DNA from 4 places in the Nocardia sp. NPDC055029 genome. Region 3 is predicted to be linked to each of the others. Evidence: riboswitches for the same ligand, from Rfam matches in the RefSeq annotation. Region 3 holds a riboswitch; each other region holds the start of a gene.
What was found. A riboswitch is a leader RNA that binds a small molecule or an ion and turns the genes downstream of it on or off. The one in region 3 is predicted to bind S-adenosylmethionine.
Positions count from the first base shown of each region.

Region 1 (4,280 bases), on a different contig from region 3:
GCTCGCGCCGAGATCCTGGCCCGCGCGGAATCCCTTGTCCGCGTGGGTATCGCGATGTCACCGCGTTGGTCGGGGATGGACGCGGGCCTGCTCGCGAACTCGACCCTCACCGTCGCCGAGATGCTCGGCAGGCTGGCGGTCAACGAGCCGCAGGAGTATCCGCGCGAACGGCTCCAGGAATACGTCCGCTCGATCGTCACCCTGCTGACGGGTACGGCGAGAGACTGAGTCAGCGGCTCTCGCGAGCCAGGCGCATCGTCTCGGTGAGCAGCTTCGACACCGCGGCGGCCTCGGTCAGGAAGCCGTCGTGCCCGTCGCGCGAGTGCACGATCTCGAGACCGGCGCAGCCGGGCAGACCCTCGGCCAGCTCGGCCTGGGTGTGCAGGGGGTAGAGTCGATCGGAGTCGACACCGCCCACCACGCACGGGACCGGGGTCGAGGCCAGCGCGGCGGCGATCCCGCCACGGCCGCGACCCACGTCGTGCCGGTTCATGGCCTCGCTGAGCAGTACATAGGTGGCCGGATCGAATCGCTGACAGAGCTTCTCGGCCTGGTGCTCGAGGTAGCTCTGCACCGCGTAGCGGCCGCCCGTCCACGGATCCTCGTCGCCCTGGGGCCGATTGGTGAAGCGGTGGTCGAGCTCGCCGTCGGTGCGGTAGGTCAGGTGCGCGATGCGCCGGGCCAGGCCCATGCCGGTCATCGGGGCGCGGCCGGTGCCGTGATAGTCCCCGCCCTGCCAATCCGGATCGGCGGTGATGACGGCCATCTGGGTGGTCTGGGTGCCGATCTGATCGGCGGTGGCGCGGGCGCCGACGGCCAGCACGAGCGCGGCCGCGACCCGCTCGGGCTGCCCGACGACCCACTCCAGCACTCGCATGCCGCCCATCGACCCGCCGACGACGGCGCCCAGCCGCTCGATCCCGAGCAGCTCGAGCAGCTGCGCCTCCGCGGTCACCTGGTCACGGATGGTCAGATCGGGAAAGCGCGAGCCCCACGGCGTGCCGTCGGGCGCGAGCGAGGACGGGCCGGTGCTGCCTTTGCAGCCGCCGAGCACGTTGGTCGCGATCACACACCATTCGTCGGTGTCGATCGGCGCGCCGGGCCCGACCATGCCCTCCCACCAGCCGGGCTGCGCGTTGTCCGCGCTGGCGATGACATGCGAGTCACCGGTCAGCGCGTGTTCGACGAGCACCACATTGTCGAGCGTGGGCGAGAGCTCGCCCCAGCGTTGCACCGCCAGCCGCACATCGGGGAGCACGGCGCCGTTCTCCAGCGCCACGTCCCCGATGGCGACCACGCCGAGTCGCCCGTCCGGCGGTGGCAGCAGGGCCACACCGGTTGCGGGACGGGCGATCGGCGATTCGGTGCTCACAGTCACGTCGTCGCCGCCGCGAAACCTGCGCGCAGATCGGCCAGGATGTCGTCGATTCCCTCGATGCCGACGGCGAGCCGGACCAGCCCCGGAGTGACGCCGGAGGCCAGTTGCTCTTCGGGCGTCAACTGCGAGTGCGTGGTCGATGCCGGGTGAATCACGAGAGAACGCACATCACCGATGTTAGCGACATGGCTGTGCAGGCTTAACGCGTCCACGAACTTCTTGCCCGCGTCGACACCGCCGCGCAGCTCGAACGCGACGATCGCGCCCGCGCCCTTGGGTGCGAGCTGCTTGGCCCGCGCGTACCAGGGCGAGGTCTCGAGCCCCGCATAGTACACGGCCTCGACGCCCGGCTGCTCGGCGACGAACTTCGCCACGGCCTCGGCGTTGGACACGTGCCGTTCGACCCGCAGGCTCAGCGTTTCGATGCCCTGGGCGATGAGGAACGCGTTGAACGGCGACACCGCGGCACCCAGATCGCGCAGCAGCTGCACGCGGGCCTTCAGCGCGAAGGCGGGCGCGCCAAGGTCGGCGAACACCGCGCCGTGGTAGCTGGGATCGGGCTCGGTGAAACCGGGGAAGCGCGCGTTGCCGTCGGCGTCGCGCACGGTCCAGTCGAAGGTGCCGCCGTCGACGATCGCGCCCGCGACCGCGGCGCCGTGCCCGCCCAGGTACTTCGTGGCCGAGTGCACGACGATGTCGGCGCCGTTGGCCAGCGGCTGGATCAGGTACGGGGTCGCGACGGTGTTGTCGACGATCAGCGGGATACCGGCCTTGTGCGCCACCTCGGCGATGCCGGGGATGTCGAACACCGCGCTGCTCGGGTTGGCGATGGTCTCGCCGTAGAAGGCCTTGGTGTTGGGCCGGATGGCGGCCTGCCACTGCGCCAGGTCGTCGGGATCCTCGACGAAGGAGACCTCGATGCCGAGCTTGGGCAGCGAGTAGTGGAACAGGTTGTACGTGCCGCCGTAGAGGTGCGGGCTCGACACGATGTGGTCACCGGCGCTGGCCAGGTTCAGGATCGCGTAGGTCTCGGCGGCCTGGCCGGAGGCCAGCAGCAGCGCCGCGACGCCACCCTCGAGCGCGGCGATGCGCTGCTCGACCGCGTCCTGGGTGGGGTTCATGATCCGGGTGTAGATGTTGCCCGGTTCGGCGAGACCGAACAGCGCGGCGGCGTGGTCGGTGTCGCGGAAGGTGTAGGAGGTGGTCTGGTAGATCGGCAGTGCCCGCGCGTTGGTGCTCGCGTCGGGGGCCTGGCCCGCGTGGATCTGCTTGGTCTCGAAGGACCAGTTCTCGGGCAGGGCAGAGTCGGTCATGAATTGCTCCAGGATTGTTTGCCGGTGTCTCGCGTCAGCTGGGTCGGATCGACGGACAACAACACATGGGGGCCTCCTGCAATGCGCGCTTGCTCTCGACCTTCGAGAGCCCGGTCATCACCCGGAGCACCCCACCGCAGCTGGAGGGTTGCCGACCAGCGAGCCGGGGCTTGGCGCTGGTACTCATGACCTTGCCGTCATGTTAACCGGCCATCGTGTCAGCGCGGAAACTTCCCCCGGTTTCGTCGCCTGGATCACTCCGCCGACGGTGTGCCGACCTCTGGCGTGTCGCCGTCGGCGTGCGCACCGCAGACGCGGCGAAGCTCGTGGTAGGCGCGCAGGATGGCGGCCTTGGTCACCCCGGCGGCGGCTTCCGGCGTCGAGCCGAGCAGCTCGTCCTCGATGGCGGCGAGCGAGAGGTGGCACAACATCTGCCAGGTGCCGGCCACCACCCGGACCGAGAAGTCGTCCGGCGTGGTCGCCATCCGCTCGGCGAGTTGCGCGCAGACCGAGACGTTCTTCTTCTCCGCGTATTCGAGGGCGCGCGCGTTCACGGCCTGGCTGGTCCGCATGATCCGCTGCATCTGCTGGAACTGGCGCAGGAACCGGATGCCGTCGGCCTCGGCCTCGGTATCGACGACCTGCAGGTAGGCGTCACACAGCGCCTTGAGTTCGTTGCCGGTGCGCGGTTGCCCGGCGAGTGCGACGGCGACGGTGCCGCCGAACTCGTCGATCGGCGCGAGCACGATGTCTTCCTTGAGCGGGAAGTAGCGGTTGACCGTGCGCGGGGAGACATCGGCGCCCGCGGCGATCTGCTCGACCGTCGTCGCGTCGAAGCCCTGTGTTTCACACAGTCGCAGCCCGACCTCGATGATCGCCGCCTTGGTCTGGAGCTTCTTGCGTTCACGCAGGCCCGCAGGCACGCGGTCGGCCGCGGTGGGGCCTGCCGGTTCGGTCGCCCGGTCCGCGCCGATCGGAGTGGTCGAGTCCAGCATCCCTCCAGATTACCGTCCTGCCTGATTTGTCTGTCCCTTCCCGTCAAATGGCGCAGTCAGACATTTTGCTCTTGACGCCAATTGTCTCGTGGTGCCAGGATTAGGCCAGCCTTCGAGTGACTAGGAGTCCGTGGTGACCGGCATCGAGATAGACGCGAAACCAACTGATACACAACAGAATTCGACGCGATGGTGGGCGCTGGCTGTCCTCGCCTCCGCACAGTTGATGGTGATCCTCGACGCCACCGTCGTCACGATCGCGCTCCCGTTCGCCCAGAAAGACCTCGGCATCAGCGAGGGCGACAAACAGTGGGCGCTCACCGCCTACACCCTGATCTTCGGCGGCCTGCTGTTGCTGGGCGGGCGGATGGCCGACTACCTCGGCCGCAGGCGCATCTTCCTGATCGGCCTGGTCGGGTTCGCCGCCGCGTCGGCGCTGGCCGGGCTCGCCCAGGACGGGTTGCAGCTGTTCCTCGGGCGCGGCTTGCAGGGCGCGTTCGCGGCGTTGCTCGCGCCATCGGCACTGTCGCTGTTGTCGGTGACGTTCACCGACGTCAAGGAGCGGGCGCGCGCGTTCGCGGTGTTCGCCGGTAT
Region 1 covers NZ_JBSGVQ010000001.1:383,239-387,518, forward strand. Annotated here, with positions in the region: gene ACWF9G_RS01470 (TetR/AcrR family transcriptional regulator) at 1-228, shown strand, start outside; gene metX (homoserine O-acetyltransferase MetX) at 230-1,378, opposite strand; gene ACWF9G_RS01480 (bifunctional o-acetylhomoserine/o-acetylserine sulfhydrylase) at 1,375-2,691, opposite strand; SAM riboswitch class IV at 2,772-2,882, opposite strand; gene ACWF9G_RS01485 (TetR family transcriptional regulator) at 2,946-3,686, opposite strand; gene ACWF9G_RS01490 (MFS transporter) at 3,820-4,280, shown strand, end outside.
Region 1: linked by a shared signal. The riboswitch ahead of ACWF9G_RS01480 (bifunctional o-acetylhomoserine/o-acetylserine sulfhydrylase) and the one ahead of ACWF9G_RS28445 (aminotransferase class V-fold PLP-dependent enzyme) in region 3 are both predicted to bind S-adenosylmethionine.

Region 2 (4,280 bases), on a different contig from region 3:
GCGACCGTCCTCGGGGCGCAGATCAGGGATCGGCACCTCATGGAAGGGGTAGCTGGGTCGCACCACCTCCCCTGCGTTCGGGAGCTGGTCGGGAGCGAAGACCATCGGGTAGTTGTGCGCGGGCAGTGGCAACGGAAGCGTGTGCAGAACCAGATTCGCGTCGTCCGCTGAAAGCTGCTCGGGCAGTTCACGAATCACCCGGTACGGCAGGTTCTCGCCGAACGCGGGCAGTGGGGTGTCGGCCGCGACGACGGCACGTCCCCATCGACGCGTCACCGTGCCGTCTGGGCCCGCTTCGTTGAGGAAACCGACGACGAGGAAATTGCCATCGGCGTCCACGATTTCACTGGGCGGATACAGCGGGCCCTGCGTGGTCGGCGTCAGATCGTAGAGCCGTTTCACCATGCGGACAACACCTTTCGATCGTCGGCGAGTTCGATGCCGTTCACGTCGCCGACCCGGTCACCGAGCCTGCGCCACGCCGCGGTCGCGGCGGCAAGCAGGTGCGGGTCGTCGCCGCGGTGGAAGGGATGCGCGACGATCCACAGAAACGGCAGGTCCGTGCTGTGATCGCCGTAACCCCAGGTGTCGTCGGGGCTGATGCCGTGTTCGCGGAGGTAGGCCACCACCGCTTCGCCTTTGGCCTCGCCGATCATCGGGCGGTGCACCTCGCCGGTCAGCACGCCGTGTTCGTCGAGCACCGGTTCGGTGGCGATGATGTGATCGGCGCCTACCGCGCCGGCCACCGGGGCGATCGCCGGCGCGAACGACCCGGAGAGCAGCACCGTGCGCACACCCGAATCATGATGTGCGCGCAGAGCTTCCAGGGTGTCGAGATAGAACGGCGAACCGTCGGCGGCGAAGGCGCCGAACCAGCGCTTCCCCGATTCCGCGAGCGCGGCGTACTCGACTCCGCGATAGACCCGGTAGTAGTGGCGGTTGATCTCCTCGCGCGGGGTTCCTGCCGCCGCGCGCTCCTTGATCTCGCCGGTGATGCGCGCGTACTCGCCGCCGTCGTCACCGTTCTCGGCGAGCCAGTGCCGCAGGAACGCGAACATGCTCTTGACGGTGATCAGCGTTTCGTCGACATCGAAGAACGCCGCGCCGGCGCCTACTCGCCGCTCGCTCATGCCGACTCCGCCAGGTGCGCGGTGACAGCCTTGGCCGCCTTGGCCCGCTCGATCTGCGCGATGCGCTCGTTGGGCAGCGCGGTGAACTCGACGCGCGAGTCGGCCACGGTCTTGCCGAATTGGCGCACCTCGGTCTCGATGACGAACTGCAGCTTGCCAGGGTCGTCCACCGAGACCGGTGTGAGCCGGGCGTGCAGGGTCGCGGGCAGCGGGAACAGGAACGAGGTGAACCGCAGGTCCACGTTGTTCCACACGATGTAGAAGTGCTCCTGCGGCCTGCGCACGCCGTACTCGAGTTCGAACGCGGCCAGGAACAGCTGGCGCACCGCCTCGATCACCACGATGCCCTGCACGTGCTCGCCGGTCTGATGGTCGAGCAGCAGTTCGTTGTCGCTGTCGAGGCGCAGATCGGCGCGGAAGAGGTTCTCGGCTTCCCTGGTCAGCCCGGCCAGCAGCACATTGGAGTGCTGGTACTTGTGCACGTGATGGCGGCGGGCGGGCTCGGCGATCTCCCCGACCACCCGCAACCCGGCCCCCGCGGTCTGCGCGACATGGTCGAGGTAGTCGAGATCGTGCCGGGTGATGCCCTGCCCCAAGTGCACCGTCAACTCCCGATCGGCCAGGCGGCCGCTACGCAACAGGGCGACGAGGCCCGACACGGTGTGCACCCGGTCGTCCGCGGAGATACCGAGAAACCGGTCGGCCACCACGACGAACGTGGTCGCCACCGTTTCCGGGGCACGGGTGGTGGAGTCGAGTTGGACAACAGACATGGATGAACCCTTCAGAAGGACGCTTATGGCGGGTGGGAACTCCCCCGCCATCCGGTCGTCACCCGGAGCACCCCGCCGCCGATGGAGGGTTGCCGCCCAGCAAGCCGGGGCTCGAAGCTGGAACTCGTGACCGTCGAACGAAAATTATTCGGCCGCAAACCTTTTGAACAGTGTTGCGACCACGCTGCGAAAAATCCGACCACAGGCGGAAGATCCCCTGGTCGACGATGCCTATGCTGTGCGTGACAGTCCGTCACACCCATCCCGGAGGCACCGTTGCCGAACAATCTCGAAGCCAGCATCGACATCGCCGCAGCGCCGGAGAAGGTGTGGTCGATCCTGGCCGACCTGCGCCGCATGCCCGAGCTCAGCCCGACCACGCTGAAGATGATCGCCGTCGGTGGGGTCCGCGACGGCGCCTACACCGTCAATCTGAACAAGGTCGGCTGGAAGGTGTACCCGACCACTTCGCGCATCGTGAGCTACGAGCCCAACAAGTCCATCGCGTTCCGGATGAACGAGAACCGCACGGTGTGGCGCTACGAGCTCGAACCGACCGCTACCGGCACCCGCGTTGTCGAGACCCGCACCGTCGACCCCGTCAAGGGCGTGCCCGCGTGGCTGCGCGGGACGATCAAGGTCGCCCTCGGCGGCGAGGAGAAGTTCGAGGCCGACCTGGTCGCGGGCATGCACGAAACCCTCAGCAAGGTCAAGGCTGTCGCGGAGCGCTGACCCGCACACACCTCGAGAGCCCGCCGGATCTTCCGGCGGGCTCTCGTCGTTTCGGGGTCACGGCAGGTCTTGCCTGATCTCCTCCAGAGCCTCCGCCGTGCGCGTGAGCAGAGCCGTCACCGTCGCGAGCTCCTCGGCGGTGAACCGGGCCGCGAGGTCACGCTCCACCGCGACCGCGTTCACGTCCCCCGCGGCGGTCACCTCCCGGCCTGCCTCGGTCAGCCGGGTCTCCAGCACGTTCTTGTGCCACTCGTGCGGCGTGCGCTCGACCAGGCCACGGTCCTGGAGGTTGGTCAGGACGGTGTTCATGGTCGGCGGCGTCACCCCCGCCAGTCTGGCCAGCGCCGCGGCGGAGATGCCGGGGTTCTCCGCGAGGTGCAGCAGGGCGCTGTACTGCGGGACCGTCAGCCCGGCCGGCTTCAGCGCGGCGGTCTTCGCCGCGATCAGGGCCTGCTCGGCGCGCTTGATATACGTGCCGAGCCTCTCGGCGGCGGGCATGGACGTCATGCGTGCATGGTATCCGCCCGTCATCACGTAATGCCCTTGACGATCATTAGAACTCTAATCTACATTTCTGCCCATTGCTTGATGTTTGGCATTACATCACTGAGAGGCTTCATCATGATCAGGTCCAGCGCCACCATCGCCCTGGCCGTCGCCTGTCTGTCCGCGACGGCGTGCGGAACCGACTCCGCGCCCACGTTGCGCACCGCCTTCGAGCTGCCCGGCAACGCTGTGTATCCCGAGGGCATTGCGCTTGATGCCCGCTCCGGTGACAGCTATATCGGCTCGTTCGCCGACGGCACGGTCTATCGGGCGGCCGCGGGAGCCAAGCGCGCGGAAGTGTTCCTGCCCGCCGGCGCGGACGGCCGTAAGACCACCAACGGCGTGCGGGTCGACCGGGACGGCAGGCTGTGGGTGATCGATTCGGGTGTGGGAGTCGCGGTGTACGACATCGGCTCCCGCGCGCTGCTGGCCCGGTTCGAGGTGGCGGGCGCCGCTCCGCGTTTCGTCAACGATCTCGACTTCGGGGCCGACGGGAGCGCCTATCTGACCGACAGTGTCCGCAATGTCGTCTATCGGGTCACCCCGGACCAAGTGGCCACGGGCCGTGGCGAATTGGGGGTCGCTTACGACCTGGGTCCGGTGCTCGGACCGCGCGACGCGAAGACCTTCGAACTGAACGGCATCGTCGCCGATCCGGCAGGGACGTATCTGCTCGTCGTCGCGATGTCGGCGGGCGAGCTGTACCGGATCGACCTGACCGGCGCCGAGCCGATCCGCAAGGTCGCGCTGACCGGCGGCGACGTGCGCCACGGCGACGGCATGGAACTGCGCGACAACACCCTGTGGGTGGTCCACAACACCGAGAACACCATCAGCCGCTGGACCGTCAGCGACCGCGGTGCCGCGGCGACGCGTGATCGCGAATTCCATGATCCCGCACTGAATATCCCCACGACGATGGTGCACTCGGGCGATCGGGCGCTGATCGTGTCGTCACAGTTCGACAAGGGCGGGCCGATGGGCGATGCGGGCGCGCCGGGAACGTTCGTGGTGTCGGCGGTCGACGGGTTCTGAGTCAGGCCTCGCCGACGAATTCCCTGAGGACGGCGACGAATTCGTCCGGCTGCTCGACCTGCGG
Region 2 covers NZ_JBSGVQ010000004.1:69,985-74,264, reverse strand. Annotated here, with positions in the region: gene ACWF9G_RS05115 (hypothetical protein) at 1-405, opposite strand, end outside; gene ACWF9G_RS05110 (HAD family hydrolase) at 399-1,130, opposite strand; gene ACWF9G_RS05105 (AfsA-related hotdog domain-containing protein) at 1,127-1,903, opposite strand; SAM riboswitch class IV at 1,918-2,035, opposite strand; gene ACWF9G_RS05100 (SRPBCC family protein) at 2,180-2,635, shown strand; gene ACWF9G_RS05095 (MarR family winged helix-turn-helix transcriptional regulator) at 2,693-3,142, opposite strand; gene ACWF9G_RS05090 (SMP-30/gluconolactonase/LRE family protein) at 3,257-4,216, shown strand; gene ACWF9G_RS05085 (alpha/beta fold hydrolase) at 4,218-4,280, opposite strand, start outside.
Region 2: linked by a shared signal. The riboswitch ahead of ACWF9G_RS05105 (AfsA-related hotdog domain-containing protein) and the one ahead of ACWF9G_RS28445 (aminotransferase class V-fold PLP-dependent enzyme) in region 3 are both predicted to bind S-adenosylmethionine.

Region 3 (4,280 bases):
CACATACTGCGGATGCAGAGTGACCGCGGTGACGGTCTCGTCGTCCGGGCAAGCGACCCTGGGCAGCGCCACCGCGCTCTCGCTCGCCGCGCGCACCATCGGCGCGAGCCGGACCCGCGCCTGCGCGACCGTATACGGCGGCTGCGGCGAATCACCGCCTCTGCCGGGGACGATCGGCGCGGTCAGCCGCTCACCGAAGCCGATCAGAAATCGCGGTCCGGCCACCCGAAATCCCCCCAGCGAGCACGTTATTGCCGTCGGTGCGTGAAGCCACGGAGGGTATCGCGCGACACCCCCGTCAGCGCGCTGATCTGGCGCTGAGACAAGCCTGACATGCCGACCAGGGTCTGTGCCAGCTGTAACCGATCGGTCCGCGAAAGTTCAGCTACCAGACGCGCGGAATGCTCGGCCATCAAGTCCGGCAGCGGCTGGTCATCGAGCACGCAACGACGCCGCAACCGCAGCATCGTGCGCTCGATATCGTTGAACGACAAGCCTTTCGACGCGATGGCGACGGCGTCAACGGCGGCATCGGGTAGCGGTTGGCCGGCGAAGCGGCGGATCGCCTCACCGCGCTGCGTCGTCTCCGGCAGCTCGAAGCAGACGGTGACGTCGAAGCGCCGCCACACGGCCGGGTCGAGGAGCTCGGCGTGGTTGGTCGCGCCGATCACCAGACCGGCGCCCGACGGCCAGTCGTCGATCTGCTGCAGCAGCACCGTGACCAGGCGTTTGAGTTCGCCCACATCGCGGTCGTCGTCGCGGCGCTTGGCGATCGCGTCGAGTTCGTCGAGCAGCAGCACGCAGGGTCGTTGCTTGGCGTAGTCGATGGCGTGGCGCAGGTTGGTGCCGGTCTTGCCGAGCAGGCTGCTCATGATCGTGGCCAGGTCGAGCACCACCAGCGGCAACTCCAGCTGATGGGCGAGCCAGGCCGCGGCCATGGTCTTTCCGACGCCGGGCGGACCGACGAAGAGCAGGCTGCGCGCCGGGGTGAGGTCGGCGGCGGCGAGACGGTCGGCCTGCTTGCGTTCGTCGACGATCTGGGTGAGCACCCGGTAGGTCTCGGCGGGCAGGATCGGCACCTCCGCGGTGGCGCCGGGCGGCACGACCCGCAGCAGCGGCAGGCGGCTGTCGCCGTCGACGGGGATCGGCGTATCGAGTTCGGCGCGTAGCGGATTGGCCCGCGTCGGGTTCTGCCTGAGCAGTCCGATCAGGGCCTCGGCGAGCTCGGGGCAGTCGGTGCGATGCCGGCGCGCGGCGCGGCGGACGAACATCGTGACGTCCTGTTCGCGGCCTGCCATCGCCAACCGAGCAAGGTGGACGAATTCGTCTGCTAGATCGGCGTTCACGTCCGCCGGTGTGGAGCTCAGGGCGTGTGACATGGTGTTCTTCCGATCGAAGGCATGGACTGATTTCGGTTCACTCGATCGTACGGCGTCCATCGCGGGCAAAGTTCACCCCTTGTGTACCGGTTTGACATCAGAACCCACCCGCAGCGCCACGTTGATCTGCCGAGTCGTCGGCGTAGCCGTCGCCTTCGTCGGATGCTAGTTGCGTGGCGACCCGGCGTCGGCGATTCCTGTCGGTTCGGGCGTGCCGATGGTGGTGGTTGACAGCTCCCTGGATCGTCTGTCACTCTCGTCAACAGGTCACGAGTACCAGCGACAAGCCCCGGCTAGCTGGTCGGCAACCCTCCTCCGCGGTGGGGTGCTCCGGGTGACGACCAGGCCGCCGTCCGCAGTGGGCGCGGCAAGCGCGGACTCGCAGCACCCTTTTCGGGAACGAGTCCCTGAGCCGACGGGATTTCGTCATGACCGCAGTAATCGACCCCACCTGTGCCCTGGCCGCCGTGTCCGGCGCCGACCTGCAGGTTCCGCTCGTGCAGGGCGGCACAAGCACCTACGCCAACTTCGACTACGCGGCGAGCGCGCCCGCGTTGCGGCAGGTCACCGACCGGATCTCGCAGCTGCTGCCGTACTACGCCAGCGTGCACCGCGGCGCGGGCTACGCCTCGCGGATCTCCACCGAGTGCTACGAGGCCTCGCGTGGCGCCGTCGCCCGGTTCGTCGACGCGTGTGACGACCAGGTCGTCGTGTTCACCCGCAACACCACCGATTCGCTGAACCTGCTGGCAGGCTGCGTGCCCGGGGAGACCGTCGTGCTCGATATCGAGCATCACGCGAACTTCCTGCCGTGGACCGCGCACGGTCGTCGGGTCGTGCAGGCCGCCGACACCGTCGAGGAGACGATCCGGCGGGTCGTCGCCGAATTGTGCAGCAAGCCCGCCGCATTGCTCGCGGTGACCGGGGCGTCCAATGTCACCGGTGAGGTGCTGCCGCTGGAGCGGCTGGCCACCATCGCCCACCTGTGCGGCGCGCGGATTCTCGTCGACGCGGCGCAGTTGGCCCCGCATCGCCGGATTTCGCTGCGTGAGAACGGGATCGACTATCTCGCCTTCTCCGGGCACAAGCTGTACGCGCCGTTCGGCGCCGGTGTGCTGGTCGGCAGGCGGGACTGGCTCGACGCGGGCGAGCCGTACCTGGCCGGTGGTGGCGCGGTGCGCGAAGTCGGTGTGGAACAGGTCGAGTGGGCCGCGGCACCGCAGCGGCACGAGGCGGGCTCGCCGAACGTGCTCGGCGCGGCCGCCATCGCCGCCGCCTGTGACGCGCTGGCCGCCATCGATCCCACCGAACTCGTTGCCGGCGAACGCTTTTTGGCCGACCGTCTGCGCGACGGTTTGGCCGCGATTCCCGGCGTCGACATCGTCCGCATCTGGTCCGACAGCCCCGACTGCGTCGGCATCGTCGCCTTCACCGTCGCCGGCTACGCCCCCGGCCAGGTCGCCGCCTACCTCTCCGCCGAACACGCCATCGGCATCCGCGACGGCCGCTTCTGCGCCCACCCCCTCCTCACCCGCCTCGGCCTCGACGCCGCCCTCCGCGCCAGCATCGGCCTCGGCACCACCGCCACCGACGTAGACCGCCTGATCACGGCCATCGCCACCCTCACCGAATCCGGCCCGACCTGGACCTACGCCACCACCGAAGGCCTCTGGAACCCCCCCCCCGAAACCCGCCCCCTCACCGCCGATTCCCCCGCAGGCGCCGCCCCCTGCCTCATCGGCTGAACCGAGCCACCGTCGCGGCGGGCCCAACGGCCCGCCCGCTTCGGCACGCCGTCCTCGAGAATGTTTGACGCGCCGCAGAACTGGGTAACGGGCCTCTGGCCAGTCGCGATGAAGCCCCGCAGAAGTGCTCAGACACCTTAGGGGAAATAGTGACTCGACCGAATCAGCCGCCTGATCCGTGGGCTCGTCCGCCCAGGCCACAGGACAAGAAGCGCCGCTGGCCCGTGGTGGCCGGGATCGGAGTTGTCGGAGTGCTTGGTCTAGCCGCGATCGGCGGTCTTGCTGAGGACGAGTCTGCGCCCGAGGTGCGTAGCTCGGCTACCTCGACTACCCGCATCGCCGAAACATCCACAACTACAATCACTTCGACGACAACAACCCCGCCGCCTACCGCTACGACAACCACCGTCGTGCCCCTGGCGACCACCACCGTCGACATCCCGGCGGCCCCGATCGCCCCGACGACTACGGTCGAACTGCCACCTCCACCGCCGGTGGTCGCCCCTGCACCGACGACGACAGTGCCGGTACCAGCACCGCGTATCGAGGCGGTCCCCGAACCGGATGCGCCGCCCGCCCCCAGCGCCTATTACAGGAACTGCGCCGCCGCCCGCGCAGCCGGCGCAGCCCCTCTTCACCGCGGCGAACCCGGCTACCGCTCAGATCTCGACCGCGACAACGACGGCGTGGCCTGCGAATAGAGCGCCGTCCCGCTCATTGCGGCGGGCTACTCGTCGAAGTGCCCACCCGCCGAGCTCTGTGCTACGAACTTTCCTTCGCGCGCATCACGGGCGGACTCGAGCAGCCGCAGGCCACCATGTGTGGCGACAAGATAGTCCGTCGTATCCATCGCGCGAATGGCATCGCCTGCCTGGACGTGCACGGAGATCTTGTTCGAGAAGGTGAACGAGAACTCGCCGGCGGGCGACCTGTGGAATCCGATCGATTCCACGACGCCGTGCGCGACAACGGTTTCTGCTCGTGTGAGCTCGACCGGATCACCGAGGTCGAACGAGCCGGTGACATGGCCGACAACGTGCGGGTTCTGCTGGTAGCTGACGGTAAAGACGTTGGTCACACGGAACTCGCTCATGGTCACGGGTTGTCCGATCAGGTGTCGAGGGCGGTGGGGCGGTGGTATTTGCCGTTGTAGTAG
Region 3 covers NZ_JBSGVQ010000042.1:1,213-5,492, reverse strand. Annotated here, with positions in the region: gene ACWF9G_RS28455 (S8 family peptidase) at 1-225, opposite strand, end outside; gene ACWF9G_RS28450 (AAA family ATPase) at 249-1,379, opposite strand; SAM riboswitch class IV at 1,645-1,759, shown strand; gene ACWF9G_RS28445 (aminotransferase class V-fold PLP-dependent enzyme) at 1,808-3,124, shown strand; gene ACWF9G_RS28440 (excalibur calcium-binding domain-containing protein) at 3,274-3,825, shown strand; gene ACWF9G_RS28435 (hypothetical protein) at 3,852-4,202, opposite strand; gene ACWF9G_RS28430 (flavin reductase family protein) at 4,235-4,280, opposite strand, start outside.

Region 4 (4,280 bases), on a different contig from region 3:
GCTGCACCAACACCATCCTCGCCATGGGCGCCAACGGCAGCGCTCGCGAGTACGTCACCAACTCCTCGATCTTCGACAGCCCCGACGCCCGGTCGGTGGTCGAGCAGAACAGTCTGGAGCTCTACGCCGGGGTGCCGGAAATACCTATGTTCGAATGGCATTCGCCGACCGACCCGTTGATTCCGGTCGACGCCATCAACAACACCAACCGCCGCTGGTGCGCGGCGGGGGTACGGTTGCAGACGCTGTGGGTGCCCTCGGTCGAGCATTTGACCGCGGCTGTCGCGGGCGCCCCCGCGGTACTGCAGTGGCTCGACGGACGGGTTCGCGGAGAGCCTGCGCCCGTCGCCTGCTGAGATCTGGGACCATGCTGGTCGAGGCTCCGGGGCCCGTACGCTTCGCTGATGGCGATTATCGAACTGGCTGACCGCAACCTTCGACTCGCGCTGCTCGACGAGGTGTATAGTGCTCGACTCGAAGACTACTGGTGGCTGTCGTCGCTGCGGGAGGAATACGCCGCCTACCAGGCCTCAGCCGGTGGTCCGGCTTGGGACGAGATCATCGAGCAGCTCGGTTACGACTACCTGCCACAGCTGCAACGGTTTCTTCTCACCCTCCCGTTGACCTCGGACGATCTGGCACAGGTGACTGACCTGTGTCTGGACGGCGATCGTGAGGTCTATCAGCTCTACCCCGGGTGGTGGCACTTCGGCAGGCATTTCTCGATCACGAACCTGGACGGGATCGCCTACTGTGCGGCACTCGAAGATCTCGATCTCAACTCGATGGTCGAAGCCACCAGTCTCGCCCCGCTTGCGGGGTTGACCAGGCTACAGCGCCTCAGACTGGATTCGGGCATCCAGAATCGTGACGTCGGTGTCATCGCCGCTCTGCCCGCGCTGACCGAGCTGGTGATCTTCAACGGTTTCAAGGCACACGACAACGAGGAGTGGCGCAGTGTGGTCGGTGCGCTGCGGACACGCGGCGTGGCGGTGCACGGCTGGTAAATCCCGGTGGGTGGTTTCGAGTGAGTCGCGCATGGCCGTGTAGTCGGGGGCAGCGAGAGCGGCCACGTCATCTGGCATCGGGACTGGCCGCCCGCCATGCCTGCCCCATGACCTCACCAGGCGACGGCAGCGGAGAGGTCCATGCCGAGAACGTCGAGCGGCGCGGGCGGACTGAGACGATCAGGGGACTTCGGTGATGCCGACGGTCGGGAAGAAGAAGCAGGAGCGGCCCGCGTTGTCGGTGGTGCCGAAGACGGCGGCCAGGACGGTGCCGTGGCCGGTGTCGACGGGGACCGCCCGCACTCCGCCGACGGGGATGGCGGTGAACAGGAAGTCGCGGATGGCGGTTTCGGCGAGGGGGCGCAGTTCGACGGGTACCTCGGGCGGGACCATCGCGCGGACGATGTCGGTGATCGAGCCCATCGAGGCCAGACCACCGCGGCCGGTGCTGATGTTGAGCCAGGCCACCTGCATGCCGGAGGTCTTGGTGGTGGCCGTGTCCGGCGACAGGCCGTAGGGCAGGAAGGTGAACATCGTCTGGCCGGACTTCACGGCGGTGAGGTCGAGGCCGGGGACCTGGACGGTATTCGCCGGCCACGGGCCAGGGACCGCACCCGCGACGGCGGGGATCAGGCCGAGGTCGTCACCGGCGCAGTTCGCGGCGACCGTCGGATACAGGAACGGCTGGACGCCGAGCGCTTCGAGGGTGTCGACGACGGTCTGATACGCGCCGAGCAGGTCGCCCGGAGCCGCCGTCTGCGCCGCCGGCGCATCCCTGGTTACCTCGGGCGCCGCCGCCGCGGTAGGCGCGGCCAGTAGCAGCGCGGCGGCACAGGCCGCCAGCGTGGTCAGTGTGGTGAAACGACGCGGCTCGGTCACGGCGCACTCCTCATGGACGCGAAGACATCCGACGCTACTCCCGTACCGGGCGTAATCCGCGCAGGTGAGATGGCACCGAGCCGTCGGCGCGTCGCACAGTGTGCCCGAGTACGCCCCGCGTTCCAAGCTCTGCGCTCACGCTGATCCTTACCGTTGTGAAGGATCCCGCCAGTGCCACATGCTGATTCGGTACCGGCCCCTGCGGCCGGTCACAACCATCCAGAGCGACCGAGAGACCCGGCTCGACGACGTCGCAGCAACCCGCCCGTTCCCCGGGTGTGGGTGCTTCCGCCGGGTTCGATGGAAGGAAGAAAGTGCACCCCGTGATCGGTCCCCATCATCGTCTCGCCGCTGTCGCCGGCGTTCTCGCCGTCGCCACCTCCGTGGTCGCGTGCGGTAGTGACAGCGCAGGCTCGGGTGGGCAGGCCGGTCCGCCCCAGCCCGGCGGCACGCTGCGCTACGGCCTGTCGCAGGCGCCGTCGTGCTCGGATCCGGCGCAGGCGGGCTCGAACCAGTCCATCTACGTCGCCCGTCAGATCGTCGACTCGCTCACCGATCAGGACCCGAAGACCGGCGCGATCACGCCGTGGCTGGCCACCAGCTGGGAGGTCAGCTCCGACGCGAAGGTGTTCACGTTCACGCTCGCCGACGGCGTCACCTTCAGCGACGGCACGCCGGTCACCGCGGACTCGGTGCGCGACACCTTCGACGCGATCGTGAAACTCGGTGGCGCGAAGGCGCCGCTCGGCACGAGCTACCTCACCAACTACGTCGGCACGACCGCGGTCGACAAGCTCACCGCCCGAGTGGAATTCAGCCAGCCCAACGCGCAGTTCCTGCAGGCCTCCTCCACACCGCAGCTCGGAATACTCGCCAAGGCGACCAATGCCAAACCGGCCGAGGCCAGGTGCGCAGGCGACAATATCGGCAGCGGGCCGTTCACCTACGCCGGCTACAAGCAGGACGTCTCGGTGACGCTGGCGAAGCGGGCCGGATACCACTGGGGATCGGCGGTATTCGGGCATCAGGGCGAGGCGTACCTGGACCGGATCGAGTTCACCGTCGTCCCCGAATCCGGGGTGCGCACCGGCAGTCTCGTCTCCGGTCAGCTCGACGCGATCAGTGACGCGCTGCCCCAGGACGCACCGCAGATCGAGGCCGTCGGCGGCCAGGTGCTGTCCACGTCCAACCCCGGCACGCCGTTCGGCCTGCACCCCAACGTGACTCGTGGCCCGCTGCGCGATCCGGCGGTGCGCCAGGCACTGCTGCCGGCGCTGGACCGCAAGCAGCTCGTCGACACCGTGCTCGGCCCGCAGTTCAAGGTCGCGACCTCGACGCTGGCCTCGGCGACACCCGCGTACGCGGATCTCTCGGCACAACTTCCCCACGACCCGGCCAAGGCGAAGTCGATTCTCGACCAGGCAGGCTGGGTTCCCGGCGCCGACGGCATCCGCGCGAAGAACGGTGAGCGCCTGAGCTTCTCGGTGACGTTCAGCCAGGTGTTCGCGGGCAACCAGGCGATCCTGGAGCTGGTGCAGCAGCAGCTTCGCCAGGTGGGCGTCGACCTGACACTCGACCTGGTGTCGCTGCCGGAGTGGACCGCCAAGATGAACTCCAAGGACTACGACGCCACCTACGGCAATTCCACCCGCGCCGACGGCGACATCCTGCGCACGCCCTTCTCGATCACCGGTCGCAACCTCAATGCCCGCGGACCGATCCCGGCGCTGGACGAGACCCTGGACAAGCAGCTGGCCGCCAATGATCCGGCCGCACGGGCGACGCTGATCAAGACCGCGCAGCAGCAGATCCTCGACAACGGCCTCTACATCCCCACCGTCGAGCTGTCCCAGGCGATCGGCGCGGCCGCGACCACCCAGGATCTGAAGTTCGAGGCCTCGGCCCGGCTGCAGTTCTTCGACACCTGGCTGAGCGGGCGCTGATCATGAGCCGATACGTGGGTTCCCGGGTGCTGCAGGCGCTCTGGGTGTTGTGGGCGGCGTTCACGATCTCCTTCGTCGTGCTCTACCTGCTGCCTGCGGATCCGGTGTCGATGGCCGCCGACGGCGGTGGGCCCGGCACCGTCGTCGACAAGGCGGCGATCGCGGAACTGCAGGCCCGCTACGGCCTGGACAAGCCGCTGTGGGAGCAGTATGTGACCGCGCTCGGCAATGCGGTCAGCGGTGACCTCGGGCGGTCCATCAGCACCGGTCAGCCCGTGACCGAAGCGCTCGGCGACGCCCTGCCCCCGACTCTCGGATTGGCGCTGCTAGCCCTGGTGTTCGCCGCGATCGGCGGCACCGCATTGGCGTTCGCCGCCACCTACACGCGGCGGCCGTGGCTGCGCAATACGCTCAGTGCCCTACCACCGCTGGCTGTTTCGGTGCCGACGTT
Region 4 covers NZ_JBSGVQ010000024.1:97,635-101,914, reverse strand. Annotated here, with positions in the region: gene ACWF9G_RS21060 (lipase family protein) at 1-356, shown strand, start outside; gene ACWF9G_RS21055 (DUF6892 domain-containing protein) at 405-1,007, shown strand; gene ACWF9G_RS21050 (hypothetical protein) at 1,188-1,886, opposite strand; SAM riboswitch class I at 2,099-2,193, shown strand; gene ACWF9G_RS21045 (ABC transporter substrate-binding protein) at 2,210-3,829, shown strand; gene ACWF9G_RS21040 (ABC transporter permease) at 3,832-4,280, shown strand, end outside.
Region 4: linked by a shared signal. The riboswitch ahead of ACWF9G_RS21045 (ABC transporter substrate-binding protein) and the one ahead of ACWF9G_RS28445 (aminotransferase class V-fold PLP-dependent enzyme) in region 3 are both predicted to bind S-adenosylmethionine.